Regions from separate parts of the Exiguobacterium sp. ZOR0005 genome, predicted to be linked through region 2. Evidence: riboswitches for the same ligand, from Rfam matches in the RefSeq annotation. Region 2 holds a riboswitch; each other region holds the start of a gene.
What was found. A riboswitch is a leader RNA that binds a small molecule or an ion and turns the genes downstream of it on or off. The one in region 2 is predicted to bind S-adenosylmethionine.
Positions count from the first base shown of each region.

Region 1 (10,841 bases), on a different contig from region 2:
GCTTGTTTAAAATAATGTTCGAGCGTGTCACTCAAGTCTTGGAACGTCCGGATCTCCGCATAATGGAACATGCGTGTCAATTCAATGATCGTCGAGAGGTCCGTCTCGAGCAGCCAGTCGCTTTGGAAAATGGCGTTATCGAGTTTCTCGACGGTGATGTCATTGGCGATATAGTAGTTCAAGTTGTCACGGGTGATCGTGACTTCCTCCGGTGACTCGACGATGCGTTCGACCGTCTCTTGCTCAAACGTGCGCAGCTGTTTTCGAATGTTCACGAACTCCGAGTCAGCGATCTCAAGCAGTCCGGCGACCCGGCTGAAGCTACGTTTGATTTCCGGCGGCACCGCGTTCGGATTCTTATACCCGAGGTCGTGCTCGATTTCGGCCCAAGCGTGTTGCAGGATCGACCGGACTTGAATCTCTGCCTCTTTCTCCTCATAGCGGCGGTATTCGCCGAGCGCTAGCCGCTTTTCGTTCAGCCCGACGACGTAGTGGACTGATAAATACCCGAATTCGTTCGGGTCGAGCAACGTCGACTTGTCAATCGACTGCTCGCGGTCGATCCGAAACTCTTCTTCGAGGATTTGGGCGACGGCGCGCACGTCATCGTGAAAATAAGTCACGATCCGAATACCGGCCAAGTCTTGCACGTCACGGAGCGACCGGTATTGATACGGTTTCCTTGATAGTTTGGCGTAGAGGCTCTCGGCTTCCTTCGCCCGGGCGACGATGGAATGGAACTGAATTCCGGCATCATCGAGTAATTCGCTAAGTAGTTGTTTCAGCTTGGCGGCGAACGCCTCGTAGTCTTCCTTCTCATTCAAGTAATCGAGCATGATCGCATTCATGTCTTGTGTCGGCATCCGTATCACTCCTTGTCTCGTTGTCTTAAGTATAGCATCATTGAAATGAGGACACATATGACGCAAACATGGAAATCAAGTCGGAGGTACGAATATGAGAGCACACCATTCGTTCGAATCAAGCGAACAAGAAATATTGGAGATTACGGCGTCCCTCTTGCAACAGTCCGGTTACCGAATCTCGCGCATCCAAAAACAAGGAACGACGCTATCTTTCACTGCCACGTGTGCAGCGGTCGCCTCTGAACAGGAAGAGCGGGCTCGGATTGAAACGCTCGTCGAACATTTCGCGATTGAGTGCTGGTCGGTTCGATTCGTGTGAGGATGCCTTTTCGATGATCACCATAAATCGGGTTTTACGTCTCATTTTTGGGGAATAGTATATTATTCGATTTTTATGAAGGTGAACGTTTAGGAGGATGAATAATGTTAGAAACGAGAATTGTACGAGATATGATGTCGGTCGACCATGAAGTGAACGGGATGGTTTCGGGCGGCTGTGTGAACGAACACATTTACTTATTCGCGAAAGACGAAGAATTGACGCTCCGCCTCGCCGCTGAAGCAGGCGTCCAGCCTTACCGCATCACGGAGAAAGGGCTCTGGGAGTCACTCGTCTCGAAATTCACGAAAAACTCAGACGATCGGATCGAACAGTTGGAAAGCCTCGGCTTGACAAAAGAAATGGTCGAATCGCTTGAAGGCGAGATTCAAGACGGCAAGATCGTTCTCGTCTGCGACAAATCATAATGCACTCATGCAGAACGGACCTGACGCGCGCGTCAGGTCCGTATTTTTCATGATTTCGTATCGTAATAGGCGTCGACGATTCGTTTGAGTGACCGTTCGTTCAAATCGAGCGGTGCGTACCCGGCCTCGGCCAGAAGTTGTTTCGTGTTCGTATCGACGAAGTTGATGTCGCGATTCAAATACGGGTTGAATACTTTGACCATGTCATTGAACGCCTGCTCGACGACGCTCAAAGACGATGTCGGTGTGTCCGTGATGTGTAGATGAGGGAAGGCGAGCGCGTGTTTCATGTAGTCGAGCATGTCTTCGTTGCGCGGTGGTGTGTCATTCGTCACGTTGTAGATCGTGTTCGGACGAGCGTGTTCGATCGCGGCGAGAAGGACGTCAGCAACGTAGTCGACCGGGACAAGGTTCGAAGTCCCCGTTTCGGAGCCGACGAGACGAATCGGCCCGTCCGGCGCACCACGACGTTCAAGGCGGCGCTTGAACACCTCGAGCGCACGCATGTAGCCGTACATCGTGAATTTCGAGTCGGCTTCGCCGGTCTTCGAGTCCCCGACGATGATAGCAGGACGGAAAATCGATACGTCGAGATGATACCGCTCGTCCCAGACCGCCTGTTCCGCATGGGCTTTGCTCTCCTCATACGGGTTATGGAACGGCTGGTCCGTCGCATAGAGCGTCTCATGTCCGATTTCACGGACACCGAGCGTATAGGCCGTGCTGACGTGGAAGAAGCGGGGGCACTCGAGCGCTTTCGTGAGCGCGAGTGCTTGTTTCGTCCCAGTCAAGTTCGTCTCGAACAGCTCGTCCCGGAGCTCTTCGTCGAACTTGACGAGCGCTGCCATATGGAGCACCAGGTCGATCTTCTTTTTGTTCGTCCCGATGAATGCGTCATCGGCGCCGAGAAGGGGAGACGTCAAGTCCCCGGCGAGGACGTCGATGGATGCAAGTTCTGTCGTCGAGAAGGTGCGCTTCACTTTTTCCGGTGAGCGGGCGAGCAGATAGAGCCGATGCCCCCGTTCGATCAATTCCCGTGCCAACCGTCCTCCTAAAAATCCTGTCGCGCCTGTCATAAATATGTTCACAGTGTTCTTCCTCTCTGTCTCAGTCTTCCTCCATCATACCAACATGGGGCCATTCGAGCCACTTTGATCATTTGTTTTCGATTTTGGGGTTTAACAATTTTTAAAGTGGGTTATGACTTAAAGAGAAGCGTACGCAAGGTACGTCATGACAGTGTTGACCTGTCAAATAACTTAAGTGAGGTTTTTTAGAATCATGGCAAATCTATTCGGAACTGATAAGGATGGCTACAGGAAGCAGCAAGCAGAGATTGAGAAAGCGGTCGAAGAGAAAGGGATCACCCAGATCCATATGTATTTCTCGGACGTCCTCGGAGATTTGAAGCTATTGACGCTGTCTGCAAAATTGTTGCCGGAAGTCTTTGAAGGGAAAACGATGTTCGACGGATCGTCCATCGACGGGTTCTCTTCCATCAAAAACTCAGACTTATTCTTACGCCCGGATTTAGATCGTCCACGGTACGAAAAAGACGGTGACGAGAGCATCCTCGCCTTCTTCTGTGACGTTTGTACTTCTGAAGGGGAGCGATACGAGTTTGATCCCCGGAACGTCTTGAAAGATGCGCTCGAGCGTGCTGCCCGTGACGGCTACTCAATTTTCGTAGGGGCCGAGCCGGAGTTCTTTATCTTTGACGAGAACGGTGAATTTTATGACGAGGCCGGATACTTCTCGACCCGCTCGGAAGACAAAGGCTATGAGGTACGCCAACATATCGCCAACCGCTTGAGCGAAGTCGGCTTCAATATCGAGGCGGTCCACCATGAAGTGGCGCCGGCCCAGCATGAGATCGGTATCAAGTATGACGATGCACTCCGTACGGCCGACAATATCCAGTTCTTCAAGGAGATCGTCCAGCTCGCCGCCCAAGAGAAGGGCGCGAAAGTGTCATTCCTACCGAAGCCGCTCCGCGATGTGAACGGTTCGGGGATGCATTTGAACATCTCGGTCTGGAAGAACGATAAGGATGGAAAACCGACAGACAACGCCTTCGAGGAGCCGGATGCGGATTACGGTCTGTCTACGACGGCCCGTCACTTCATCGAAGGGATCTTGAAGCATGCGCGTGCGACCGCCATCTTCACGAACCCGCTCCCAGAATCGTATGAACGTCTCGTCCCTGGTTTCGAGGCGCCGGTCAACATCTGCTGGAGCCCGTCGAACCGAAGCTCGATGATCCGGATCCCGGCATCGCGCGGTAGTGCGACACGCGTCGAAGTCCGCAACCCGGACCCGAGCGCGAACCCGTACTTGGCGCTTGCCGCTCTCATCTACGCCGGTCTCGAAGGAATCGAGCAACAGCTTGAACCGTCGGCACCAAACGAAGATGACTTGTTCGAGTACTCGGCGAAACAAATCGAGAGCCAAGGCATCGCCTCGCTCCCATCGACGTTCCACGAGTCGATTCAATCGCTCAAGTCGGACAGCTTCCACAACTATTTCAACGAAGATTTGATCGATCGTTACTTGTCGCTCATCCAAGTCCGCAAGTAATAAGTAAAGACGCCATTCCTCCAACGTGAGGAGTGGCGTCTTTTTAGTGAATCCCGCGCATATAGCGTTTGATGACCGGTGCGAGGGCGAACAAAATCAGACTGAGGACGATGGCGGCGCCACCGATGACACCGAAGTAAATCATCTCATTCTCCGGCGAGTAAAAGCGGACGAGCTGGGCGTTGATTCCTTGTGCCGCCGCATTCGACAAGAACCAAAGCGACATCGTTTGGGCCGAGAAGGCCGCCGGTGCGAGTTTCGTCGTCGCCGACAGTCCGACCGGTGACAGGCTGAGCTCGCCGAGGACGACGATAAAGTAACTGAGGACGAGCCAGAGCGGGTTGACGAGCGTGTCCGGCCCTCCGAAGTAAGCCGGTAGCAAGATGACCAAGAAGCTGAGTCCGGCGAATAAGATGCCGAACGCGAACTTGACCGGGATGCTCGGCTCACGGTCACCGAGCCGGACCCATAACCAGGCGAACACCGGCGCGAGCATGATGATGAACAGCGGATTGAGTGATTGGAACCACGCCGCGCGCAGCTCGAGACCGAGGAAGTTCAAGTTTGTCCGTTGATCAGCGTAGTTGGCGAGAATCGTCGCCCCTTGCTCCTGGATTGCCCAGAACATGACCGAGGCGATGAAGAGCGGGATGTAGGCGATGATGCGCGACCGCTCGATTTCTGTCGTCTTCGGACTGCGATACATGACGATGAAGTAGATTGTCGGGATTGCGATCCCGAACACACCGACGAGTCCGATGAACGTGTTGATCGTGAATAGCCCGCGTGGAATCAAGACGGCGAGCAGTCCACCGATTACAAGGACGGCGATGGTCGAGTATTTGATCGCATTTTTCCGTTCTGACGGCGTCAACGGGTTCGGCACGTAAGACCCGGCTAACCCAAGATTGCCTTTCTTCGTGACGATGAAGACGACGAGCCCGATGAACATCCCGACGGCGGCGAGGGCGAAGCCCCAATGGAAGCCGTAATCGGCCTGCACTTGTCCGACGATGAGCGGGGAGATGAACGCCCCGAGGTTGATGCCCATATAGAAGATACTGAAACCGGCATCGCGACGACGGTCCGTCTCATGGTACAAGTCGCCGACGATGCTCGAGACGTTCGGTTTCAAGAGACCAGTGCCGATGACGATCAGCCCCATCGAGATGAACAAGAACGTCAGGCTGCCTGGTACCGACAAGACGATATGTCCAAGCATGATGAACACACCGCCGTAGAAGACGGCCCGTGACGTCCCGAACACGCGGTCCGCGAGCCAGCCGCCGATGACCCCAGACATATAGACGAGCGCCCCGTACACCGACATGATCGACAAGGCGACGTTTCGGTCAAGGCCGAGACCGCCCTCGGACACTTCGTAATACATGTAAAAGACAAGGATGGCCCGCATCCCGTAGTACGAGAAACGTTCCCAAAACTCTGTGAAGAACAACGTGAACAATCCTTTAGGTTGTCCGAAAAAACCTTTTTGTGGCACGCTGTCCACGATTTTCTGTTTATCGATTCTTTCCATGAAAGATCCCTCCCAACTTTCATATCATAAAAAGAACCGTTATGTTTGTAAAGTAAAAACGAATTTCCGCTTCAAAATTTAACTATAATGAAATGAAACTAAAAACCACACTAAACAGCGGGGTTTAGTGTGGTCTTAAGGTCAAGCCGTCTTCTGTTTGGCTTCTGTCGCGCGGACCCGGCGTCCGAGCTGCCAGTAGATGAGACCGGAGACGCAGCTGGCGAGGCCGACAAGGAGGAGGGCGACGTGGCCGGCACCGCGATTGAAGAACAAGCTCGCGAACAGCGGCGCCGTCACGCCCCCGATCAACCACTGGATGCTGGCGGCCCCATTGTAGGCCCCACGCATGTTCTCAGGCGCGATCATGGCGATGAACGTCTGTTGGACCGGTGACATGATCATCTCCCCGAGCGTATAGAACGCATAGACGGCGAGCAAGATCGAGACGAGCATGAGATATGGCGTGCCGACTGAATAAAGGAGACGCGGAACGACGGCGAGGAGCATCATGCCGACACCGAACACGGTCGCCCCGGCGAGCATGACGTTCCCGAACGGTTTTTGGCCGAGCTTCGAGGCGATCGGGAACTGGAACAAGACGACCATGATACCGTTCAAGGCGAGCAAGTATGCGAACGGGTTTTGCCGGTCCGTGAACGTCGGGAACGATTCTCGCAAGAATAGCGGCAACATGCTCTCGACGATGGCAAAGCCCATCGAGATGAAGACGCCGGCGAAAATGAAGACGAGGAAGACGCGGTCCTGGGCGAAGACGCGCAACACGTCTTGGTTCGACAACGTCTCGTGCTCGGTCGTCTCCGGCAACGTCTCACGAATCCATTTGGCCAGGACGAGCGCATAGATCCCGAACACGACTGCCGCCGCGAAAAAGATATATTGTCGGTCGAGGAAGAGGACGGCACTGCCAAGGAGCGGACCGAACGCGGCCCCGATGTTGTGCCCCATGCGGAGCAAGCCGAACGCTTCGTTCAACTGCTCCGGTTCGGTCACGTCGGCGACCATGGCGCTCGCAGCCGGGTGGAACAGTGAATTCGTCAAACCGAGCATCGCGTTTAGAAGCAACAACGGCCAGAACGAGTCGGCGAAGGCGAAGCCGACGAGTGCGAGCGCATCCCCGATGATGGCGATCATCATGACGGGCTTGCGGCCATAGATATCCGCGAAACGTCCGCCGATGACCGAGCCGATGAGCGCCATGATCGGTCCGGTCGCCAAAATGATCCCGACTTGGACGTAACTGTCGAGCTTGTCACTATAGTAGAGGACGAGGAACGGGGCGATCATGAACATCATGACGCCGGTGATCGTCTCCCCGAGAAAACGGATCCAAATGTTGCGGTCGAGCCGCTTGAGTGATTGATACATACGGGTTCACCTGTTTCTGAGAAAGTAAAAAGGGACGCAGCATGCACGGAAGCATACTCGTCCCTTTAAATTTGCGCATGCCACGGATGGGCAGGCAAAACCGATCTTTTTCAGAAAAGTCGAGGCGCCCGCCCGTCAATATGAAGTTTCGTTTGTGGTACGTTCATGACTGACATGGGGCAGCCTCCTTTCGTGAATGTCGTGTGTCTACGTTTCAAATGTATGACAGATAGTTTCAATATGTCAACACATTTCTCTAGCTACAGGAGCTCGTTCAAGTTCTTGCGGGTGAGCCGGTAATCGATGAGCCGCGACAAGATGACTTGAATCATCGCCGTCACCGGCACGCTGACGAACATCCCGACGAGGCCGAACAAACTGCCGCCGATGATGATCGAGGTGATGACCCAGAACGGGGTGATGCCGACGCTGTCGCCGAGTATCTTTGGTCCGAGCCACAATCCGTCGAACTGTTGTAGCAAGAAGATGAATACCAAGACGAGAACGGCCGTGAACGGGTCATAGAAGTATGTGATGATGAACGCCGGGATCATGCCGAGGAGCGGGCCGACGTACGGGATGAAGTTCAGGATCCCGATGATGACACCGAGTAAGAGCGCGTACGGTGCACCGATAACGAGGAGACCGACGACGGCCATCACACCGATGATGAGGCAGTCGAGTGACTTGCCGATGATATAGCGCTTGAAGATATAGTCCATCTCCTGGAAGATGTCGATCGTCGTCTTCGCCGTGGCGACCGGGAACATCGCATACAGCAGACGCTTGAACATGCGGGCGAACACTTCCTTGTCTTTCAACAAGTAGATCGAGATGACGATGCCGATCAAGAAGTTGATGAGCGTCATCGTGAAGCTCGAGACGTAGCTGACCGAGGACAATACGGCCGCCTCGACCCAACCGGAGTAACGTTCCTCGAATCGTTTGAAGTCGAGCGTCTGAGCGATCGTCTCGTTATAATCGTGTAAAAACGTGTTCAACTGCCCTAAGAACCCATCGATTTGGCGAATGTAAAACGGGAGCTCCTCGATGAGCGACGAGACACTCGAATATATCCGCGGGAACAGCGTCACGGCCGAGATGACGAGCAACCCGATGAACGTCACGTAGACGATCAACAGCCCTTGATATCGTTTCAGTGCGAACCGCTCTTCCATATAAGAAAGGACCGTGTTCAACAACAAGGCGATGGCGATTCCCATGATGACGGGCGTCAACAGTTGAAACGTGTATTGTAAGACGCGAGAGATCGTGTCCGGCTCACTGATGACTCGCCATAAGACGAGAAAGATTAGGCCGATCACAATTAATTTCCAAATCAACTGACGGTTTAGCTCCACTAGTCCATCCCCTCATCCTATATTTTTTTCAGAATAACGTTCTTCTTTTACTATGACCGTTTTTTTTCAGGGTTTCAAGAGGCCATAGCAATTTTCAAAATAAGGATTGACAGGATTGGTAACGTTTGGTTTACTAAAGGACATATTACACATAAATCGCATATAAACACTTTCTATCAAGAGAAGCGGAGGGACTGGCCCGATGAAGCTTCAGCAACAGATTGTATACCAATACTGTGCTAATTCCAGCAAGGTGACCTTGAGAGATGGGAAGGTGGTTGTTTGAATACGTCCGTATCTCGACACCCCTTTCCGTGGAAAGGGGTGTTTTTTGCATAGGAGGACCATCCATGGCAGACAGACGTTCAAACTTACTTAAAACTTTACCACCCCAACATTTCGTCGGGCTCGCGAAAGAAGTGGTCGCGCTCGAACAGGCCGGGGCCGACATCATCCGGCTCGGACAAGGGACGCCGGACTTGCCGACGCCAAAGCCGATCTGTGAGGCGCTCGAGACGGCGCTCGCGAATCCGGACACGCATCAGTACGGCCCATTCCGTGGGCAAAGCCGTTTGAAACAGGCGGTGGCGACGTTCTACTTGAACGAGTACGGGGTCGAGATCGATGCCGAGAGCGAGGTCGCAATTTTGATCGGGTCGAAATCGGGCCTGATCACGCTCCCACAATGCGTCCTTGAACCAGGGGAGGGCATCCTGCTCCCGAACCCGGGCTACCCGGACTATATCTCCGGGGCCCGGCTCGCCGGGGCGCGCGTCCACGACCTCGTCTTGACAGAAGACAACGATTTTCTTCCGGATTACGAGACGCTCGACACGCACGGGGCGCGGCTCATGTATTTGAACTACCCGAGCAATCCGACCGGCGCCGTCGCGACGCCACGCTTTTTCGAGGAGACGGTGCAATTCGCCAAGGAGCGGGAACTGATGGTCGTCCACGACTTCGCCTACGGCAGTATCGGCTTTGACGGCCATGTCCCGCCGAGCTTCCTTCAAGCCGACGGGGCGAAAGAGGTCGGCATCGAAGTGTACACGATGTCGAAGGCGTTCAACATGTCTGGCTGGCGCGTCGCCTTCGCCGTCGGCAACAAGGATATCATCGAGGCGATCAACACGTATCAAGACCACGTCCACGTCAGCGTCTTCTCGGCCATCCAAGAGGCGGCGGTCGCAGCGCTCGAGTCACCAAAATCCGTCCGCGATGACCTGGCCCGTCTATACGAGGCTCGGCGGGACCGATTGGTGGACGGGTTGCGTCGAGCCGGTTGGGACGTCCCGGCCCCGAAAGGTTCATTCTTCGTCTGGGCGAGAGTGCCGGAGGGAGATGCCAAGTCGTTTTCGCAGAAGTTGCTCCATGAGGCAGGCGTCGCGGTGACGCCAGGATATTTCTTCGGCGCGGAAGGTGAACAGTACGTCCGGTTCGGCCTCGTCTCGCCGGAACCGAAGATTGACGAGGCCGTCGCGCGCATCGAGCAGCTGTTCGCCGCTTATGAGGAGGTGCGGGCATGATTCGTCAAGCCGTCCTCGAGTATGACCACGACGACGATGCCCTCGATCGGCTCGGCGAACTGATCGGAGGCCGCCGGGTGCATGTGTTGCGCGGGCGACACGGCTACCCCGTCGTCGAACGGCTGCTTCCTTCTTTGAAGGCGTATCCGGCAACATCGTTCGCAGGCGAGTGCACGGATCGCGAGGCGGACCGAGTCGACCTTGACGGAGCGGACGTCTTAGTCGCCATCGGTGGCGGCAAGCTCGTCGACACGGCCAAGCTCGTCGCCGTGCGCAACGGCGTCCCGCTCATCGTCATCCCGACGCTCGCTTCTAACTGTGCGGCGTTCACCCCGCTCAGCGTCGTGTACCGGGAAGACGGGAGCTACGACCGGTACGACGTATTCCGTGTCATCATCGAACGCGTCATCGTCGACGCCCGGGTCATCGCGTCTTCACCGTTCGATTATTACCGAGCCGGGGTCATCGACACGGTCGCGAAGTTCTATGAGGCCCGCTATTTGAGCGGTGATACCTCGACCGTTGCGGGTGTCGATGCCGGAATCGCGCTCTCCAAGCAATGTCATCGTCTGCTCGAAATCGAGCTAACCGAGACCGCCTTCCGCTCATACAGCGAAGGGACGCGCTACGCGGTCGACCACGTGCTCGCCATCGGCGGAGCTGTCGGTGGCTTCGGGGATGCTGGGACACGGGTCGCCGTCGCGCACGCTGTCCATAACGCACTCAGCGAGTTCGAGGCGACCCATGCGTTCCTGCACGGGGACAAGGTCGGTTTCGGATTGCTCGTTCAGGAGTCCTTGCGCCGCTCGCCCGACGTGGCTGTGCTTCGTTCGTGGCTCGA
Region 1 covers NZ_JTLB01000025.1:60,639-71,479, reverse strand. The annotation lists gene L971_RS11850 (GTP pyrophosphokinase family protein) at 1-863, opposite strand, end outside; gene L971_RS11845 (hypothetical protein) at 958-1,185, shown strand; gene L971_RS11840 (general stress protein) at 1,290-1,613, shown strand; gene L971_RS11835 (SDR family oxidoreductase) at 1,661-2,701, opposite strand; gene L971_RS11830 (glutamine synthetase family protein) at 2,895-4,190, shown strand; gene L971_RS11825 (peptide MFS transporter) at 4,234-5,727, opposite strand; gene L971_RS11820 (MFS transporter) at 5,869-7,113, opposite strand; gene L971_RS11815 (AI-2E family transporter) at 7,374-8,474, opposite strand; SAM riboswitch class I at 8,645-8,747, shown strand; gene L971_RS11810 (aminotransferase class I/II-fold pyridoxal phosphate-dependent enzyme) at 8,825-10,000, shown strand; gene L971_RS11805 (iron-containing alcohol dehydrogenase) at 9,997-10,841, shown strand, end outside.
Region 1: another riboswitch for S-adenosylmethionine. It lies ahead of L971_RS11810 (aminotransferase class I/II-fold pyridoxal phosphate-dependent enzyme); the one in region 2 lies ahead of L971_RS13385 (methionine ABC transporter ATP-binding protein).

Region 2 (10,841 bases):
CTTGTCGTCGCCTGCGCCTGATTCTGAATCCCCGCCGCAAGCCGCGAGAATGGTGAGTGCTGATGCTGCCGTTAAACCGAGTACTGTTTTCCATGATTTCATGTGTGAACCCTCCAAATGTTTTTTTATGTGATTAAGCTGAACGCTTATCAATTCTTGTGACGAGTCGGTCTCCGATGAACTGGATGACGAAGACGATGACTAAGATGAGGACGGTCGCGACGAACGTCACGTCGTTCCGCGAACGCTGGAACCCGTCAAGGAACGCCAAGTTACCGAGGCCTCCCCCGCCGACGACACCTGCCATCGCCGTATAACCGACGATCGCGACGAGTGTGACCGTGATCCCCGACACGATGGCCGGGAGTGCCTCAGGGAACAACACTTTATAGATGATTTGCCATTTCGTCGCACCCATCGATTCGGCCGCCTCGATGACACCGCGGTCGATCTCACGAAGTGCGAGTTCGACCATCCGGGCATAGAACGGGGCTGCCCCGATAATGAGCGCCGGGAGCGCCGCCGTCGAACCGAGGATCGTCCCGACGACGATCTTCGTGAACGGGATGAGCAAGATGATCAAAATAATGAACGGGATCGAGCGGAAGACGTTGACGAACGCACTGACGACCGTGTAAATCGTCCGATTCTTCATCATGAGCGGCTCGTTCGTCACATAAAGGATCATCCCGAGTGCGAGACCGAAGGCGAACGTCGCGCCACCGGCGACGAGCGTCATATAAATCGTCTGCCACGTCTCTTCGAGCATGATCTCCCAGTCTACGTTAGGAAACATCGTTCTCCACCTCCACTTCCACTGCCTGCGATCGGATTGAGGCGATGGCCCGCTCGACTTCAGCCGGCTCTCCGATCAGTTGAATAAATAGCGTCCCGAGCGCGCCGACTTGCGACTGCGTCACGTTCCCGCCGATGATGTTGAACCCGATATCGTGCGTCTTCAAGACGTCTGAGAGAATCGGTTGTTCGGCCGTCTCGTTCAAGAACTTCAGCTTGACGATTTGACCGCTCGGATAGCGCGCCTTCAAATGTTCGAACGTGAGCGACATGTCGTCGACGGCGCCGATCTGTTTGACGAACTCTTTCGTGATCGGTTGTTCCGGGTGTTGGAACACGTCGGCGACTTGACCGATCTCGACGACTTTCCCCGCTTCCATGACGGCGACACGGTGACAAATCTTTTGGATGACGTGCATCTCGTGCGTGATGAGCACGATCGTCAGTCCGAGTTTCTTGTTGATGCTGACGAGCAACTCGAGAATCGAGTCAGTCGTCTTCGGGTCGAGCGCGCTCGTCGCTTCATCGCAGAGGAGCACTTCTGGATTCGTAGCGAGCGCACGGGCAATCCCGACTCGCTGCTTTTGACCGCCCGACAGTTGGGACGGATAGCTGTCTTCTCGTCCCGTCAATCCGACGAGATCGACGAGTTCTTCGACGCGGCGCTTGCGCTCGCTCGCCGGTACACCAATCAGCTCGAGCGGGAAGCTGATGTTCTCAGCGACCGTGCGCGACCAGAGAAGATTGAAGTGCTGAAACACCATCGAGACGTTTTTACGTACCCCGCGTAACTCTTTCGGGCTCAGCTTCGTCAGTTCGCTCCCTGCCACCTCGATCGAGCCGCTCGATGGCGACTCGAGACGGTTGAGGAGTCGAATGAGCGTCGACTTCCCTGCCCCTGAATATCCGATTATTCCAAAAATTTCGCCGCTTTCGATTGTAAGCGACACATCATCGACCGCCTGGACTCGACCGTTCTTCGTGTCGAACCATTTGGCCACATTGCGTAGTTGAATCAATCCCTTTCCCTCCTGACAACAAAAAAAGTACGCACGTTTGAGCAAACGTGCGTACTTTATCGGTACGGACAACGATTGCTCTCATCTTCCAAGGTTCTCACCTTGCTGGAATTAGCACCATTTCGGATTGCTCCGCGGTTGCTGGGCGTCATAGGGCCAGTCCCTCAGCCTCTCTTGATAAGAGTGTTGTTTATTCGATTAGCTTTATCATAGCGACACATTATTTTCATGTCAAACTATTTTATGCGAAAAAATAAAAAAAGGTGCCGTCCGAAGACGACACAGAACGTAGCACCTTGAGTCACAGGAAGGACAACCCATAGATGAACCCCTTTTGCCCGATCAGAGCATTCATCCTTAATATGGGGGATTTCGCTCGTCGATCACCCGATCCTCACATGTACCGAACGGTTACGCGGTCGGTATTCCTTCGCTTGATTTTTTTGGGGGACAATCGAAGGGAAGGTCCACTTAAAATCGCGTAAGCGAGTGGTTCGGCGATGTGAGAACGTCTTGATCGCGAGTAAATCGCGTCCTATTTTTGTGTTCAAGTAAGATGTTGTAATGAATATACCATTCGTGAACTTTCTGTGTCAACTGATTATTTAAAATTTTCAGATTATTCTAATGTTCCCATCTTACTTGACGAAAGATAGGACGTGCTGCACGTTTTGAAACGCGTACAATCGGTCTCGGACTTGGCCGTCTTCAAGCTTCAACAGCGCCGGTATACTCTTCACTTGGTACGCTTCTAACTCGTTCGGGATAAAGTTGGCATCGTGCTTTTCAATCTCGAGTGTCGGGTCGACCGCCTCGACGACCGCGAGCATCCGCTCGGCCACGGCGCATGTTCCACACATCGGGGCGTATATATATAACAATCCGTCTGTAATCATTTTTCTCACCTCTCTACTGATTATAAAAAGCTTCGGCCAGACATTCAAAAGTTGTGCTCGTTTTGAAAAAATTCTGAATACTTCCATTTTTCTGGTTGACGTGCACCCGAAAGAGGCATAGTATGGTCAATAACTTTAATGCTTTTGTACATAACAGTAAAAGAGAAGGATAGGTGAAGAAGACATGACGGAAGAACGACTTACCGGAAAACAGTTCTTGATGAACGTATTGAACGGACTCAGCCTTGCCATTTTGATCGCCCTCATTCCGAGCGCATTGCTCGGTGAATTGACGAAAGCCATCTTGCCGTATTTTCCGTCGCTCCAGTTCATCTTAGACGCGACGACGATCGCGATGCGCCTCCTCCCCGTCATCATCGGTGTCGCCGTCGCCATGCAGTTCGGACGCACGGCGCTCGAGGCCGGAACGATCGGGATCGCGACACACGTCGGCAGCGGCGCCATCCGCATCGAAGAGGGAGCCTTCCTCATGGCTGGTATCGGTGACGTCATCACAGCCGGTGTCACGGCAGCGCTTGCGACGTATCTCGTCATGCAGCTGGCACCGCGCTTGAAGACATACACGGTACTCGTCTTGCCGATGACGGTCATCGTCGTCGCCGGAGGCATCGGCTCGTTCCTGCTCACGTACATCTCACAGATCACGACGTACGTCGGGACGATTATCATGACGATGACCGAACTCCAGCCGGTCGTCATGGGTATCTTGATCGCGATGGCGTTCTCACTCATCATCGTCTCCCCGATCTCGACGGTCGGGATCGCGACGGCGATCAGTCTATCCGGCGTCGCGGCCGGCGCAGCCAACCTCGGTGTCGTCGCAGCCGGTTTCGGGCTCGCCATCGCCGGATGGCAGATGAATGCGACCGGCACGTCGATCGCCCACTTCCTCGGGTCACCGAAAATCCAGATGGCGAACTTCATCCGTCGTCCCATCATGATGCTGCCGGTGCTCGCGAACGCGGCCATCCTCGGAGCGCTCGCCGGTATCCTCCGCATTGAAGGCACCCCGATCAGTGCCGGGTTCGGTGTCTCGGGGCTCATCGGACCGATCAATGCGCTTCATTTGATGCCAGGCGGCTTCGCGCTCTTCAACGTCTTGCTCGTCATCGTCTTGTTCGGTCTCATCCCGATCGCGCTCGGTGTCTTCTTCTTCAAATTGTTCAACCGGACGCCGCTCATCCGCCCGGAACATTACCGCCTCGATTTCGAATGAACGATAAAACCCGGCTTCTCGTGAAGAGAAACCGGGTTTTGTTTAGCCTTGAATCATCGCTTCATATTCTTCGGCCGACATGAGCTTGTCGACGTCTGATGCGTCATTCAATTCGACTTCAATCATCCAAGCGCCTTCGAACGGTGCTTCGTTGACGAGTTCTGGTGAATCGGCGAGTGATTCGTTCACCGCTGTGATTTTCCCAGAGATTGGTGCGTAAAGCTCTGAGACCGTCTTGACCGACTCGACCGATCCGAACGGCTCATCGATTAGGATCGTGCCCCCGATTTCAGGAAGTTCGACGAACACGATGTCCCCGAGTTCGCTTTGTGCGAAATCTGTGATCCCGATGCGGGCCACGCTTCCGTTCACTTCAACCCATTCGTGTTCTTTTGAATAACGTAAATTGGCAGGTACTTTGCTCATCCTAACTTCCCCCTCAAATAAATTAGACTCACACGTGTATTATAGCACTTAGCCCCAAACGTCTGTAAACGACTTTTCTGAAAAACCGACCGTCGATTTTTCCCCGTCCGTCACGATCGGACGCTTTAAAAGCATACCATTGCTAGCGAGGAGGTCGAGTTGTTCGTCTTCTGACAAGTTTGGCAGTTTGTCTTTTATGCCTTCATTCCGATACACTTGCCCGCTCGTGTTGAAGAACTTTTTGAGCGGCAGGCCTGACTGCTTCCACAGTTCGGCCAACTCTTCTTTCGCCGGCGTCGCCTCGACGATATGGACGTATGTATAGTCGATGCCGTTCTCCTTTAACCATTTCTCTGCCTTCTTGCACGTGCTGCACGGCGGATAGCCGTATATTGTCACCATGTTCATCACCTCTTCTGTTAATGTAGCATATCTCGTTTCTCGGTATCACGTCCGAAGCAAACGTTCGATTTCCCGTTTCAGCGTCGCGTTGACGGGGTGGCGTTCTTCGATGTAGGCGAGGATGGCGGCAGCCGCCTCGACGGAACGTCCATATCCAAGTACCCCTTGCTCGAGAAACGCAATCATCTCCGGATGTTGAACTTCGACGCGCCGGGTCGGATTGAACGGGTCACTCGTCTCCCCGTGTGCTTTCAACACGTTGTTGACGGCCGATACTTGGATGAGCTCGAATCCTGCGAGCCGCTCACCCCGCCGCTCGCGGAGCAGGCCGACATATAGGTTCGTCAGCGCCTCTTCATAGCAATAAGCGGCGCCAGCAGCCTGTGCGATGATTTTTGGCGTAGCAAACGCTTCGAGCGCGTCGTCACGTTTCCAGACGATTCGCCCCGGTGTGTAAGCGATAGAAGGCATCTCAGGCAAGTCGAACACAGCGAACTCGGCATAAATCCCGTCCGCATACATGACCTTATGTCCGTCTTTCGTGTTCTGGAACTGGTAGGCAAGCGGCTCGACCTCGAGCCAATCTAACTGGTCGATAAACCGGGCCTTCTGACCGTCCTCAACAATTAAAAAGAAGTCGAGGTCCGAATAGTCGTCGAGCCGGTCCGTCTCGAGGCCGACCGAGCCGAGTGCAAGGAGCATGAGCGTGCCCTCATACTCTGCCACGGAACGGCCAATCGCATCCATCCGTTCTAGCAAGTCATCTCGTTTCATCCATATCCCCTCCTTCATCCATTGTACGAGGTCCTGTCACAAAAAAGAAAGAGCCGACCGCGTCCGGCCGACCCTTTCTCTCTTCTTATACGATGAACTTGTTCGCTTTGATCAAGCTCGCTGCGACTTCGCGCTTCGTGCCGATGACATTGATCGGCTGATAGCGGCTGAACTTCTTCATCGCTGAGAGAAGCATACGTTGCTCGTCGCCTGATGCCGCCGCGTACAACACTTCTTTCGCCATGAGTTCGACTTGCTTGAACACTTGCTCGGCGAAGATTTCCGTGTAGCGGACTTTTTGGGCGTTCTTCTCTTCACCGGTACGGCCGATCGCTTTGTCCGTCCGGGCGATCGCCGCCTCGAGCGCATAGATGGCGCTGATGATGTCGGCGAGCTTCGCGAGAATCTCTTGCTCGTTCTGCAGGTTTTGCTGATATTTCTGGACCGCCGTGCCGGCGACCATCAAGTTGATTTTCTTCATGTTCGATAGAAGCATCTTCTCACGAGCGAGCGGAGAACCGTCAAGTTCTTGCGGCATGTAGCTCATGAGCTCTTTTTGAAGTTTTTGCGCTTCCGCGAGGAGCGGCAAGTCGCCTTTCATCGCTTTCTTCAGAAGCGTGCCCGGCACGATCAACCGGTTGATCTCGTTCGTTCCTTCGAAGATGCGGTTGATGCGCGAGTCACGGTACAAGTTTTCGACCTCGTACTCGGTCATGAAGCCGTAACCGCCGTGGATTTGGACCGCTTCGTCGACGACGTAGTCGAACGTCTCCGAGGCGAACACTTTGTTGAGCGAGCACTCGATCGCGTACTCGGCGATCGCTTGGGCGACTTTCGAGCCGTCACGCATGTTGTCGTCGCCGAGGGCGTCGAGGCTGTCTTGGAACAGACCGCCCGTGCGGTACACCGAGCTCTCCATCGCGTAAATGTTCGCCGCCATCGTCGCTAATTTTTCTTGGATGAGCGGGAACTGACTGATCGGCGTCTTGAACTGTTTGCGTTCGTTCGCATACTGGACCGAGAGATCGAACGCGCGTTTCGATGAACCGACCGCGCCGACGGCGAGTTTGTAACGACCGACGTTCAAGATGTTGAAGGCGATGACGTGTCCTTTACCGATTTCTCCGAGGAGGTTGTCGACTGGGACTTCAACGTCTTCTAAAATGAGCGTCCGTGTCGATGACCCTTTGATACCCATCTTCTGTTCTTCGGCACCTGTCGAGACACCTTTGAAGTCACGCTCGACGATGAAGGCGCTGAACTTATCGCCGTCGATTTTCGCGTAGACGACGAAGACGTTCGCGAAACCAGCGTTCGTGATCCATTGCTTTTCACCGTTCAACACGTAATGCGTGCCGGCCTCGTTCAAGACGGCCGTCGATTTCGCACCGAGCGCGTCCGACCCTGAGCCTGGCTCTGTGAGCGCGTACGCCGCGATCCATTCACCGGTCGCGAGCTTCGGCAAGTACTTATGCTTTTGCTCTTCTGTTCCGAAGAAGACGATTGGAAGCGTCCCGATCCCGACGTGCGCGCCATAGCTGAGTGCGAACGAACGGGCTTTGGCGAACCGTTCGGTGATAATCGATGATGAGATCTTGTCGAGCTGGTAGCCGCCGTACTCTTCCGGCACGTCCGCACCGAGGAGACCGAGCTCGCCCGCTTCTTTCAACAATTCGACCGAAAGATCGAACTCGTGTTTCTCGATGCGTCCGAGCACCGGCATGACACGGTCGTCGACGAAGCTCGCCGTCGTGTCACCGATCATCTTATGCTCATCCGAGAAGTCTTCCGGTGTGAAGAGACGATCCGCGTCGAGTGCGTCGATGACGAAGCTACCGCCTTTAATCAATTCGTGTTCTGTCCGTTCCATAGTCAATTCCCCCTTATAGTAATTCGAAGACGCCAGCAGCGCCCATTCCGCCACCGATGCACATCGTCACAACCCCATACTTTTCATTGCGTCGTTTCATCTCATGCAAGATCGAGACCGCGAGTTTCGCGCCCGTACAACCGAGCGGGTGCCCGAGGGCGATGGCGCCGCCGTTCACGTTCACTTTCGACGGGTCGATCCCGAGTTCACGGATGACACCGAGCGATTGGCTCGCGAACGCCTCGTTCAATTCGAACAATCCGACTTCTTCGAGCTTCACGCCGGCCATCTCGAGCGCTTTCGGGATGGCGACGACGGGACCGATCCCCATCACTTCCGGACGAACCCCACCGACGGCGAACGAGAGGAACTTCGCCATCGGCTTCAAGCCTTGGCGTTCGGCTTCTTCCCGCTCCATGACGAGCACGGCCGCAGCTCCGTCTGATACTTGCGACGCGTTCCCCGCTGTCACCGAGCCTTTGATTTTGAACGCCGGGCGCAGCTTGCCGAGCGCTTCGACGGTCGAGTCGGCGCGGACGCCTTCGTCGTGTTTGACGACGACTTCACGTTCCGCGACTTTGCCGTCTTCTCCGAGCACGTGCTCGATGACCGTCACCGGGACGATCTCTTCTTCGAATTTGCCGCCGGCGATCGCGGCCGCCGCTTTTTGATGGCTGTCGATGGCGAACCGGTCTTGGTCTTCCCGCGAGATGTTGTACTCGGCCGCGACTCGTTCTGCCGTATGGCCCATGCTCATGTAGTACTCAGGTGCCGTCTCCATAATTGTCGGGTTCGGACGGATGACGTGCCCGCCCATCGGCACGAGGCTCATCGATTCCATGCCGCCGGCGATGACCGCCGTCGCTTGGCCGATCATGATTTTCGCAGCCGCGTCGGCGATTGCTTGTAAGCCCGACGAACAGTAGCGGTTGATCGTGATGGCTGGTACTTCGTGGGACAATCCGCCGCGAACGGCCGCATAACGGGCGATGTTCATCCCTTGCTCTGCTTCCGGCATCGCACATCCCATAATGACGTCATCGATTGGGCCGTTGTAGCCGGCCCGTTCGAGCGTCGCTTTAATCGCATGTCCGGCAAGTTCGTCCGAGCGAACGTTTCGGAACGATCCCCGTTTTGCTTTTCCGACCGGCGTCCGTGCGCCGGCCACGATGACTGCTTCCCTCATCTGTGAAATCCCCCTTTTATCAGTTCCGAAGTGGCTTGCCTTTGACGAGCATATGTTGCATCCGTTGCTGCGATTTTGGTTCTCCGATGAGGCTTAAGAACGCCTCGCGCTCGATGTCGAGGAAGTATTGCTCGTCGACCATCGTGCCGTACGCCAAATCGCCGCCGCTGATGACGTGGGCGAGTTTCTTCGCGATCTTCAAGTCATGCTCTGAAATGTAGCCACCGTAGAACATCTCGTACGCCGCAAGTTCGAGCGTCGCTTTCCCCGTCTGACCGACGACCGGTAACTTCTCACGTACCGGTGCCGTGTAGCCGTCGGCTAGTCCGAGCACCGTCTGTTTCGCATCGAACGTCAAGTGGTCGCGGTTCATCGAGATGCCGTCGACCGCACGGTGATAACCGAGTGTCTTCGCATCGTACGCCGACTTCGACACTTTCGCCATCGCGATGTTCTGGAACGTCTGTTGCGCTGCCTTCTCGATGTTTTGCATCGATTGCGGCGTCTGCTCCAAGAAACGACGATACGTGTTGACGTTTCCGCCTCCGCCCGGGATAAGTCCGACCCCGACTTCAACGAGACCCATGTACGTCTCGAGCGCCGTCTGCATGCGGGCTGCCGGCAAGCTGATCTCTGTGCCGCCGCCGAGCGTCATACCGTACGGTGCGACGACGACCGGGCGACCTGCGTAGCGAATCTTCTGCACGACTTGTTGGAACTTGTTGATGATCCAGTCGAGTTCGTACCAGTTCTCGTCTTCCGCTTCCATGAGCATCATCGCGAGGTTAGCGCCGACGCAGAAGTTTTTGCCGTCGTTGGCGAGGACGAGTCCTTTGAAGTCTGTCTCGACGCGGTCGATCGATTGCTCGATCATCTGCATGATATCGACGCCGATCGCATTGTTCGGTGATGTGAACTCGAGGGCGACGACATCGTCGCCGATATCGATGAGGCGGGCCCCGCCGTTCTCAAGCACGATTCCGTTCGACTTGGCGAGCGGTGCGAGTTTCAGCTCTTTCGGGTTGACGGTCTTCTCGACGTACGTCTGCGACGCTTTGTCGTAATACTGGTCACCTTTATAGAAGGAAGTATGTCCGGCAGCGAGCATCTCATCGATCCACGCCGGGACGTCGTACCCTTCTTGCTTCATTCGCGCCGCTGATTTTTCAAGCCCAAGCGCGTCCCACGTCTCGAACGGCCCGAATTTCCAGCCGAAGCCCCATTTCATGGCGTCATCGATGGCGACGATCGAGTCACTGATCTCGCCCGTGAGACGTGCCGAGTAGGCGAGCGTCTTCGCTGTGATTGGCCAGAGCAGCTGCCCGATGCGTCCCTTGTTCAAGACGGCGCCTTTCAACTTCGCTTTCGAGCCCGGGAGCGACTTGATTTGGTCGAGTTCCGGACCTGTAATCGCTTTCAATTGTTCGTATTCGAACGTTTGGAGATTGAGTTCCTGGATGATTTTCCCGTCTTTCTTATAGAAGCCTTGGCCGGCCTTTTGTCCGACCCAGCCTTTTTCGACGAGCGTCTTCATCTCGGCCGGTACGTCGAACGTGTCTTTCTCCTCGCCCGCCTCGAGCGTCTCGAAGACGTTTCCGGCGACGTGGACGAACGTGTCGATCCCGACGACGTCGAGCGTGCGGAACGTCGCTGATTTCGGTCGTCCGATGAGCGGACCGGTGATCGAGTCCATCTCACCGATTGAGGCGTTCTGCTTGAGCATCTCTTCGAACGTGACGAGAAGGCCATACGTGCCGATGCGGTTGCCGATGAAGTTCGGCGTGTCTTTCGCTTCAACGACGCCTTTGCCGAGACGGTCCTCCGCGAAACGAGCCATGAAATCGATGACCGGACGGGCCGTCTTCTCCGTCGGAATCAGTTCGAGCAGCTTCAAATAGCGCGGCGGGTTGAAGAAGTGCGTCCCGAGGAAACGGTGTTGCAATCCTTCCGGGAGGACGCTCGCCATCGCCTCGATTGAGATACCGGACGTGTTCGAGCTGAGAATCGCGTCTTCACGGATGTAAGGTGCGATCTTTTCGAACAGCTGTTGTTTCACGTCGAGCCGTTCGACGACGACTTCGATGACCCAGTCGGCTTCTTTCAAGCGCTCGAGATCGTCTTCTAAATTACCGACGTCGATAAAGTTCAAGTGCTCCGGTGTCGCGAGCGGTGCCGGGTTTTGCTTTAACAACTTTTGACGGTTTTCTGAAGCGATGCGATTGCGTACTTCCGGTGA
Region 2 covers NZ_JTLB01000031.1:86,806-97,646, forward strand. The annotation lists gene L971_RS13375 (MetQ/NlpA family ABC transporter substrate-binding protein) at 1-102, opposite strand, end outside; gene L971_RS13380 (methionine ABC transporter permease) at 134-796, opposite strand; gene L971_RS13385 (methionine ABC transporter ATP-binding protein) at 786-1,814, opposite strand; SAM riboswitch class I at 1,893-1,998, opposite strand; gene L971_RS13390 (thioredoxin family protein) at 2,453-2,710, opposite strand; gene L971_RS13395 (PTS transporter subunit IIC) at 2,895-3,947, shown strand; gene gcvH (glycine cleavage system protein GcvH) at 3,990-4,373, opposite strand; gene L971_RS13405 (arsenate reductase family protein) at 4,422-4,775, opposite strand; gene L971_RS13410 (hypothetical protein) at 4,821-5,549, opposite strand; gene L971_RS13415 (acyl-CoA dehydrogenase family protein) at 5,635-7,419, opposite strand; gene L971_RS13420 (acetyl-CoA C-acetyltransferase) at 7,433-8,605, opposite strand; gene L971_RS13425 (3-hydroxyacyl-CoA dehydrogenase/enoyl-CoA hydratase family protein) at 8,625-10,841, opposite strand, start outside.

Region 3 (10,841 bases), on a different contig from region 2:
CAAAAACCGCTCCATCAAATGAAGCGGTTCAAATAATGTTTTGCCTCGAGTTCGAGCGTCGTGACGCGGTGGGCGTATAGACAGAGCTTCAAGACATGGACGATGTTCTGGTGCGTATGGCCCATCTTCTCGATGGAGCGCTTGGCACGCGTGTCGAGCAAATCGATCGGACTCGTCGACTTCGCATATTCCGCGTACAATCGGTAAAAATCGATTGGCGAGATGAGGTCGTCTTCGTCACGGTCCGGGTTGTTGAAGATGAGCGCAAGCAACGAACTCGTCTCCTCAAGAGAGAACAAGTGCTTCAAGTCGTCGAGCAAATAGATGATTGCGGCCTGTTGCAACGAGTATTTTTTGCCGACCCGAGGGACGCCGATAATTTTGCGGACTTCCCGCTTCGTCCAGTTTTGAATCGTCGTCGCCGACAAATGTTCGCCCGTCAACGTGTTCGCCAAAGCGACGATTTGGTTGATGGACAGGCCGTTCTTTTCAATATGAAACAAGTGGATTTTACGAAGTTCTTTTGGGAAGTGTTCACGCACTTCTTCCGGAAACAGGGCGATGGCCCGATCGACGTCGCCAACTTGCATGTAATGCAGGCAGTCCGCCAAAGTTTGAATTGAAGTTGCGTCGCGCATACAGCCACCCTTTCTATAGTCGGCTTCGATCGCCGTCTATACAGTCATTTGACCTCATTCTACCAAATGTTTGAAAAGGAAGCTAGGTTCTGGCCCGATTAAGGTATAATGTAAACGTATAAATTATGTAGCTAAAGGTGGTCTACCGATGAATGAATGGGTCAGCTCCATCCTGTCCATCGTCATAGTCCTAGTGTTCCTCGTCGGGCTCGAACAAGTCGGCAAGCGTCTAGGATGGACGGATGAAACAATTCGTAAAAGTGTACATATCGCGGTCGGACATTGGGCGCTGCTCGCCGTCTGGTTGATTGAGACATGGTACGTCGCAGCCGTTCCGCTCGTCTTCTTCACGTTCGCGAACGCATTCCTTCTTTATAAAAGTCCGTCACCGGTCCATCAAACCGAGCGGAAATCATTCGGCACGGTCTATTATCCGATCGCGCTGCTCGTGATCTTATTCTTCTTCTTTGAGACAGAACCGCTCGCCTTCTTGGCCGGGTCGCTCGTCTTGGCGTGGGGAGACGGATTGGCCGCCCTCGTCGGACGGAAGTATGGGACGGTGACGTACGACTTGTACGGGCAGAAACGGTCGTTCCAAGGCAGTATGGCCATGTTCCTCAGCTCGTATGCTGTGCTCTTTTTATTGTTTTTGTGGGATGATGTTCCGCTTTGGCAAGTGGTAACATATGGGTTTATCATTTCCATCGTTGCCACGCTGACAGAAGCGATTTCTTATCGCGATTGGGATAATTTCACAATTCCTATCGTAGTAGCAGTCGCTACATCATTATTGCTGTAAACCTTTTCTTCCATTGTAAAGAAAACGTTGCTTGTCACCTCTGTCAAACATTTGTATACTGTGTTTCGTACTGAAACCATTCAGCGACGTGCCCGGACGAGTCCGAAGCACCGATAAAAATAGAACGTAAAGGATTGAGTGAACGCATGAGCTTTTTAGATCAATTAGTAACAATCATCCCGGCCGATCGCGTCAAACAAGACGAGCCTTTATCGGCACACACGTATACAAAGCTTGGCGGCAACGCCGATTATTTCGTGGCTCCACACACGTATGAAGAAGTACAGGCGGTGCTCGAGCTCGCCCACCGCGAGCAAGTCCCGTTCATGATTCTCGGATTCGGCTCGAACTTGATCGTTCGGGACGGGGGTCTCCGAGGGATCGTGTTGAACTTGAACGAGTTGAAGACGATTCGCCGGGAAGGCGATCGAGTCATCGCTCAAGCCGGTGCCGCCATCATTGATGTGTCTCGTCAAGCGCTCACAGAAGAGTTGTCTGGTCTCGAGTTCGCTTGCGGCATTCCTGGAACGGTCGGCGGCGCAGTGTACATGAACGCTGGTGCTTACGGTGGCGAGACGAAAGACGTCATCTTGAGCGCGGTCGTCTTGACGCCGGCAGGGGAGCTGTTGACGCTCACGAAAGACGAGCTCGAGCTTGACTATCGGACGAGCCGGATTGCGACAGAAGGGCTCATCGTGCTCGAAGCGACGTTTGAATTAGAGCCGCTTCCTTACGAAGCGATCAAAGCAGTGATGGACGATTTGACGTACAAACGTGAATCGAAGCAGCCGCTCGAATATCCATCGTGCGGGAGTGTGTTCAAACGACCGCCGGGCTACTTCGCCGGGAAGTTGATTCAAGACTGCGGTCTGCAAGGGAAGCGGATCGGCGGGGCGGAAGTATCGCTCAAACATGCCGGCTTCATCGTCAACATTGCCGACGCGACGGCGACGGAGTATATCTCGCTCATTCGTCACGTCCAAGCGACGGTGAAAGAGAAGTTCCATGTTGAACTTGAGCCGGAAGTAAAGATCATCGGTGAAGACATCGCCGTCGAGAACGCCTAAATAAAACGCCCGAACGGAATCAGCCGTTCGGGCGTTTTACTTATGCTTGCAGTTGTTTCGTGACCGCTTCTGAAGCAGGGACGAACGGATAATCGAGGTCTCGGGCGACCGCCTCGTACGTGACCGTCCCATCGATGACGTTCAATCCTTTGAGGAGCGCCGCATTTTCACGGAGAGCCGGGAAGACGCCTTTTTGCGCGCACTCGATAATATACGGCATCGTCGCGTTCGTCAAACCGAGCGTCGACGTGCGTGGGACCGCACCTGGCATGTTGGCAACCGCATAATGTTGAACCCCGTAGCGCTCATACGTCGGCGCGTCGTGCGTCGTGATGTGGTCGATCGTCTCGCAAATCCCGCCTTGGTCGATGGCGACGTCGACGATGACCGAACCAGGTGACATTTGTTGAACCATCTCTTTTGTGACGAGCTTTGGCGCTTTGGCACCCGGGATGAGAACAGCACCGATGACGAGGTCGCTCTCGGCGACTTGTTTGGCGATGTTGTAACTGTTCGAGATGAGCGTGTTGATCGTGTTCCCGAACTGATCATCGATTTGACGAAGTCGGGCCGGGCTAATGTCCATGAGTGTCACGTTGGCTCCGAGACCGATGGCGATGCGGGCCGCGTTCGTTCCGACGACACCGCCGCCGATGACCGTCACGTTGGCACGCGGGACACCTGGGAGACCAGACAAGAGGATGCCTTTCCCGCCATGAGGCTTCTCTAAAATTTGAGCACCGATTTGTGCGGCCATCCGTCCGGCCACTTCACTCATCGGTGTGAGGAGCGGGAGCGTCCGGTCGACTTCGACCGTTTCATAGGCGATGGCGGTCATGCCTGACTCGACGAGCGCCTTCGTGAGTTCCGGCTCGGCTGCAAGATGTAAATACGTGAAGAGCGTCAAGTCGCTGCGGAAATAGCGGTATTCCGTAGGTTGCGGCTCTTTCACTTTGAGTGCTAGCTCGACGTGGTTCCAAACGTCTGCCGCCGTATCGACAATCGTCGCACCGGCATCGACATATTCCATGTTCGTGAAGCCGCTCCCGATACCGGCTTCCGTTTCGACGAGCACGTCATGTCCGAGCTCCGTCAACACCGCAGCCCCCATTGGCGTCAACGCGACGCGGTTCTCGTTATTTTTAATCTCTTTCAATACCCCGATTTTCATGATCCGTTCCCCTTTCGATCTGTTGACACAATTTGTTCACACTTCTAGTATAGACCGTTCCGAAAACGCTGTCTTTAGCCTGCATTCTAAAAACGAAGACCCCCACTTTGTGATAATTCACAAAGTGAGAGTCAGTCGTCTTGACGATATTGTCCGGCTTTGATCGCCAAATAGATGGCGGCCCGTTCCGGGAGGGAGACGCGGGTAATTTGCGTCAACTCTTCGATCCGCCGGACCCGGTACAGCACCGTGTTCGGATGAATGTGGAGATGGGCCGCGACTTGCTTCACGTTGCCGTCGAAATAGAAGTACCATTCCAGCGTCGTCACGAGTTCGGTTTGGTGAGCGTGATCGTAAGCGTGCAGCCGTTCGAGCGTGGGGTGCGTCTCGAGCCGGAGGCCGATCAGGCGCGCGAGGTCGGGAACGAGTTGATATATGCCGATCTGTTCGAACGCACGGGCGGTGGCCAGCTCGAGTGGGAATTTCCGTCGCAGTGAGGTCACACGTCTCGCTTCCACGGCCGCGTTATAGATTGTCTCGCTTTCGAAGAAACGGCGGCTGATGCCGAGTCGGGGTTCCGCTTCTGAAAACTTTTCCTGGAGCTGGGTCTCGAACCGTTCCGCCCACTCCACGAGTGTTGTCTCTTCTTCGGACAGCTCTGACTTCATGTAGTGCCAGACGAGCAACTGTTGTCCGTCAATCGCTTGGAGGACGACTTCAATCGCCTGTTGGGTCGCGAGCACATAAAAGAGCCGTTCCGCGAATTGCGGGGTAATCGGTTGCAGGCAATCGATTACCGTCAACCGGCTGGCCACAGCAATCGGCGCGATTTCGTTCAACCGCTCGTGATGGGACAGGCTCAGTGTCGGCGTGGCCAGAATATCCAAAAAGAACCGTTCGAGCTCAGCGTCGATGCGTCGTTCGTGCATCGCGATCGTCATGAGCAGTTTTTTGGCGATGTTGGCACCTTCTTGTAAAACAGTGAGCTCTTGCTCAGAAAAAGGTTGCGAGCGGGCCAAACTCCAAATATAGCCGAGCACCTCGTCTTGTTGTTTAATGACGACGGCGGCACGTTCCCCGAGACCGACTGAAAGGCGCGCTGGAATGACGACCGGTTCATCGCGATCGATCACGTTTTGTAAGATCCCACTCTCCCACAAGTCTTCGATGACCGCTTCCGGGACACGTCGACCGATGATGGTCGCGATTCGCGCCGGGTCCGTCGAGTCGGGATGCGTGCTATAGGCGATGAGTTGATGGTGGCGGTTTTCGATTGTGATGGGGGCGCGAATCGCTTGACCGATCGCTTCGGCGAGCGTGTCTAGAGACTCATAAGACTTCTGCAAAAAAGGCATGTCGATTCCTCCTCATCTTGAGTATACCGTCTTCGTTGTGAAAGTTCACAAAAAGATAGGGGAGGGCGACATGCCTTATATATTCAGATAGGGAAAAACAAACCGACGACGAGACCGAGCAAGGCGCCGACGATGACTTGGAACGGTGTATGACCGACAAGTTCATTTAAGATCGGGGTCTCATGCTTGATGCCTTTGAAATAATCATTCAACAAACGGGCTTGGAAACCGACCGCTTGGCGGACACCGGTCGCATCGTACATGACGATTGTCGCAAAAATCAAGGCTAGGGCAAACATGCTGGAGTCGAGTCCTTCCATTCGGCCGATGACGGTCGCTAAAGCGACGACGGTCGAGGAGTGGGAGCTCGGCATGCCGCCAGAGGCGAACATGATTTGTAGTTCAAAGTCTCTCGTTTTAATCAGTTCTGTCACTAGTTTTGCCGCTTGGGCGATAAACCATGCAAGGAGGGCGGCGAGTAAAGGTTCGTTAAACAACAATCGATTCACTTCCTGTCTGACAATAGTATCTTCACTATACCCGATTCTCGTCGTGAATAGACGTAAAGATTCTGTCAAAAAAAGCGCAAGGGATAAGGTCCCTTGCGCTTTCTGGTCGATTTTTGTTACCCGACGACGCCTTCAGTCTCCTGAAGTTTGTCCGCGATATTCTCGATGATATAGCGGTTGCGTGGATGCTCCTGGCACTCTTTCGAGCATGAACGCATTTGTTTCGGTTCACACTCTTCACAACAGAAGTGCTGGGCATTACACACCGGGTTGGCACAATTCACGTAACGGACCGTCTTCGTGCCGCAGTGCATGCACTCTGAAACGACCGATGGATTGACCGTGTTGACCGGGACGTTGATGCGCTCGTCAAAGACGTAAAGCTCACCTTCCCAATCCTCGCCTTTCGTGGCTTCGTCTTTGCCGTACATGGCGACGCCGCCTTTTAAGTGAAAAATGTTGTCGTGACCTTGATCACGCATATATGCTGTAAATTTCTCGCAACGGACGCCTCCGGTGCAATACGTGAGAAGTGTTTTCCCTTCGTAGAGGTCCTTATTCTCTTCGAGCCATTCTGGCATGTAACGAGAAGCCTCTACATCGATCTTGATCGCATTTTTAAAGTGACCAAGGTCGTATTCGTAGTTGTTACGAACGTCGAGGATGACGACATCATCGCGATTCATCATCTCTTTCCATTCTGCCGGTTCGAGGTATGCCCCGTGCTGTTTCGGCACGTCAAACTCGCCGTCAAAGCGCCACGTCACGAGTTCTTTCTTATGACGGACAAAAATTTTCGAGAACGCGTGCTCATCGACTTCATCGATTTTGAACTCGATGTCGCTGAAGAGTGGGTTCGCTTTCAAATCAGTCATGTACTGCTCGGTCTGTTCCCAAGTCCCAGAGCACGTCCCGTTGATTCCTTCGGAAGAAATCAAGATCCGTCCTTTGATGCCGAGGTCCTTACAATACTTGAGGTGCTCTTGTGTGAGCGTTTCTGGGTCTTCGATGTTGACGTACTTATAGTACAGCAAGACCCGCATTGATTTTGTTTCCATGGTTATTGCTCCCCTGTGTTCAGTTTTTTGCAGGAAAACGAACGTTGGGTTGTGTCGTTCGACGAATGGGCTTGCCTGCAACCACAAGTCCATTATTATATGATAGATATCACAGCGAAATTTCGCAAATACTTTTTAATTTTTTTTGAACACGGCAGGGGGATGTGTCCTGTGGCACGAATTCGGGTAAAACAGAGTAACGAAAGCCGAAGGTGGAAACTCATATGCTCACATCTCTCGAACAGTGGATCATCCAATTGATTGAATGGCTTCAAGAGTTGCCGGGGGGGCCGTGGGCCGGTCTCGGCGCCCCGTTCTTAGAAGCGATTTTTCCGTTTCTTCCACTTGTCCTCATCATTTCAGCGAACGCGGCAACATATGGATTCCTGCTCGGGGCGTTATTATCATGGGTCGGCAGTTTGCTCGGGACAATTCTTGTCTTCTCAGCTGTCCGCTACGTGTTCCGCAAACCGATGACGCGCTGGCTTGAAAAACATAAGAAAGGCGTCTACTGGCTCGAACGGATCAACCATATGAGCCCGGTTTCACTCGGGTTCTTGTATTCGTTGCCGTTCATCCCAGTCAGTCTGATCACGTACTTACTCGCGCTCATTCAAATGCCGCTTCGGACGTTCATCATGGCAGCCGGGTTTGGGAAACTGCTTGTCGTCTTGATTTTCTCAGTGATCGGTGACCAATGGGAAGAATTTATCCAAAGTCCGTTCCGCTTGTCGATGCTCGGCCTGTTGTTGCTCGTCTTATGGGCAATCAGCCGCGGACTTGAAGAACTTCTTAAACGGCGCGCCTTCAAAAAACGCAACGAACAGCTCAAACGTGAACTCGAAGCAAAAAGAACGACCTTGTGAAGTCATGCTTCACAAGGTCGTTTTTGTCAGGCCCGCTTCTTGAAGCGCGGGAAGTTGAAGGCAATCGCCAGTCCGCCACAGATGAACAAGAGGAACGGATAAAACATGTACGGCACGAGAGCCGGTGATGCCGTGTTCGTCAATTCGGCGGCGATGAGCAATTGGGCTCCGTACGGGAGAAGCCCTTGTACGCCACACGAGAAGATATCGAGCACGCTCGCCGATTTCTTCCGTTCGATGTCATACGTGTCGGCGATGTTCGCCGCGAGCGGCCCGGCGACAAGGATTGAAATCGTATTGTTCGCCGTGGCGACGTTTGTCGCACTGACGAGCCCGGCGATGCTCCACTCGGCGCCGGCCCGTTGTTGGATGCGGGCAGTGAGGGCGTCTCGCAAATAAGTGAGCCCTCCGTTATGCGAGATGAGTCCGACGAGCCCGCCCATGAAGAGCGTCAAAATCGAAATCTCTGCCATCCCGATCATCCCGTCGGCCATCGCCGTGACGAACGCTGTCACGGACAAGGTTCCGTCAAGCAGACCGATGATCCCGGTCAACACGATGCCGCCGAGCAAGACGAGGATGACGTTCAACCCCGTCAAGGCGAGGACGATGACGGCGAGATAAGGGATGAGCTTATACCATTCAAAAGCAGCGACTTCAATCGTCGATTCTCCGCTCGACAAGACGGCGAGGAGAACCGTCGTGATGACGGCCGCCGGCAAGACGATCCAAAAGTTCGTGCGGAACTTGTCGCGCATGTTCGTCCGTTGCGTCCGGACCGCCGCGATCGTCGTGTCCGATATGAACGACAAGTTATCTCCGAACATGGCTCCGCCAACAACGGCAGCTGCGGCGATGGCGATATTGACCCCACTCTCTTCATGGATGCCGAGGGCAATCGGGGCGAGCGCCGCGATGGTCCCGGTCGATGTGCCCATCGCCATTGAGATGAAGGCCGCGATGACGAACAGGCCACTCAAAAGAAGCGATGGCGGCAACAACGTGAGCGCCGCGTTGACGGTCGCGTCAATCGCCCCGATCTCACCGGCAACGTTCGAAAACGCCCCGGCGAGCAGGAAAATAAAGATCATAATCAAAATGCCGGGGTTGCCCGCGCCTTGCGCAATGCGCTCGACGGTTTGCGTGACACTTCCTTTCGTCATCATCGCCGCGACGATCAAGGCGATGAGTGCCGCAATCAATACAGGGAATTTGTAAAAATCGCCATAGTAAATCCCGGCCCCGATAAAGAAGACGAGAAAGACGAGTAAGGGCAACAGTGCCCATTTGTTAGCTGTCGGTTGTTCCAATCGTTTCACCTCATTCATAAAAATAAAAAGAGAGCCTTTTTGAAAAAAGGCCCTCTTTTACAAGAAACACTTTTTTCATCTTTCGAGCAGAGCGCTCGCTGGATTTGGCACAGGTTCCCCGCTGCCGAGACTTCACAGGGCCAGTCCCTCCGTCTCTCGTGATAAAAAAGTCGTATGATTAAGTTATAAGACACGTTCCCTAACCTATCTGTTTCGAATCGGTTTGTCAATAGAAAATCCCCACGCTCTGTGAGCGTGGGGGCGGATCAAGTCGTCAAATAGTTGTAGTGGGCGACTCGGTTGCGCCCGGCGTACTTGCCGCCGACGTATAACGCCCGGTCGGCGTTGCGAATCGTGTCATCGAGTCGTTTGTCACCGAACGCCTGAATCGTGTCGACCCCGATCGAGGCGGTCACTTGAATCGCGATTCCCTCGACATAAAACGGCTTGTCTTCAATCTTTTGGCGAATGCGTTCAGCGATTTCGACGGCCTGGTCGACGTCGCAATGATTGAGCAACAAGATGAACTCTTCTCCGCCATAACGGGCCGCGAAGTCATCGGTCCGCAGCGCCTGACGGATGCGACGGCCAAATTCTTGAAGCACGCCATCGCCGACTTGATGGCCATGTGTGTCGTTAATTTTTTTGAAAAAATCGATATCGAGCATTGCGACCGAGATCGGATACATAGAAGCGTCTGAGATTTGTTGAATCCCATATTCATAAAATGCCCGGGCGTTCGCGAGGAGCGTCAAGCTGTCCGTCCGGCTCTCTGTATAGAGGCGATCCCGTTCGTGGCAACGGCTGATCGTTCGATTGAACGACTTGAGCAGTTTGACGATTTCGCGCTGGATGATCAGCGGATAGCCGTAGACGTGCTCGCCGGCCATGACGATCCACGTGCGAATCCCTTCGATTTCCTCGGAGCGGACAGAGATGAAGCTGTGGTAGTCGTCGTGGAACTCATCTGACATCGGTGCGTCCCACTCGAAACGCATCTCATACTCGACGGACGATTCGTTCGGATACGTCGATTCGAGCAAATCGAAGACGCGGGGACGTTCGATCGGTTGGCGCGTCTTTAAATCGAAATAGAGCGATCGATCGAACACCGTGAACTCGACGAAACCGGCGTCGTATTGATTCAACCGTTCGCATTGACTGAGGAACACTTCGATGGCTTGCGCCTCGCTTTGCGACAGCGACACGGCTTCTTTTGCTTCATCGTACTGTTCGATGAGCGATTTGAACGCGTCTTGTCGTCCTTTTTGAATCAACAGTCGTTTGATGAAGAACGTGAGCGCGGCGGCAATGCTACTGACGACGAGCAAGTTCGTCTCGCGGAAGAAGGAAGCCGCAAAGATGAAGACGAGACTGACGATATACGTATAAAACGCGATGTTCAAGAAGTCGCGGACCGGCACGTCGACCCGGAACCACCAACCGACTTGGTACTTCTGCAGTACCGTATTCAATACGATGGCGGCAATCAACCCGGCGACGGGGAGGAACGAGTCTTGCGTGTAAAAACCGAGCCCCGTCTCACCACCGAGCGCCAAGTAGACGCTCGCCGGAATCGCTAGTTCTAGAAAAGACGTGATAGCGTTCCACGGATACGTGAAACGGAAGCGCCGGAGCGCGACGCGCGGCTTCAAGTTGACGAACTGGAAGACGAGCAACCCGATTTGGTTGACGAACAGAGCTGTCTCAAAGTCAAAGAATAAAAAGATAATCAGGACGATACTTTCAGAAAATGTGAAATAGACGCCTTTGCGCTCGATGGAGTCGAGTTGGAAGATGATGACGAGCAAGGCGATCAAGATGAACGGCAACGGCTCGATGGCCGGCGCGTTCAATACGCCTGTCGCAAACAGTGTGATCGTCAAAAGTACAAAAGCACTCCAAATACCCCAGCCGAGGGCAGACATCTTACGGAAATGGTTCATGGCCCCTCCTATGTGGGAAAAGTCGATTATGTATCGTAAAAAATTCGGCATGATGAGGCGGCAGTCCTGCCTATTCCTCATAATGGCCGAATTCTAGCATTGAGTCTATATGAATTATCCTC
Region 3 covers NZ_JTLB01000039.1:2,136-12,976, reverse strand. The annotation lists gene L971_RS14490 (DUF1836 domain-containing protein) at 15-638, opposite strand; gene L971_RS14485 (diacylglycerol/polyprenol kinase family protein) at 787-1,437, shown strand; gene murB (UDP-N-acetylmuramate dehydrogenase) at 1,584-2,504, shown strand; gene ald (alanine dehydrogenase) at 2,545-3,675, opposite strand; gene L971_RS14470 (CdaR family transcriptional regulator) at 3,807-5,030, opposite strand; gene L971_RS14465 (divergent PAP2 family protein) at 5,114-5,539, opposite strand; gene L971_RS14460 (rhodanese-related sulfurtransferase) at 5,656-6,597, opposite strand; gene L971_RS14455 (TVP38/TMEM64 family protein) at 6,822-7,463, shown strand; gene L971_RS14450 (Na+/H+ antiporter NhaC family protein) at 7,490-8,773, opposite strand; SAM riboswitch class I at 8,846-8,941, opposite strand; gene L971_RS14445 (GGDEF domain-containing protein) at 9,040-10,719, opposite strand.
Region 3: another riboswitch for S-adenosylmethionine. It lies ahead of L971_RS14450 (Na+/H+ antiporter NhaC family protein); the one in region 2 lies ahead of L971_RS13385 (methionine ABC transporter ATP-binding protein).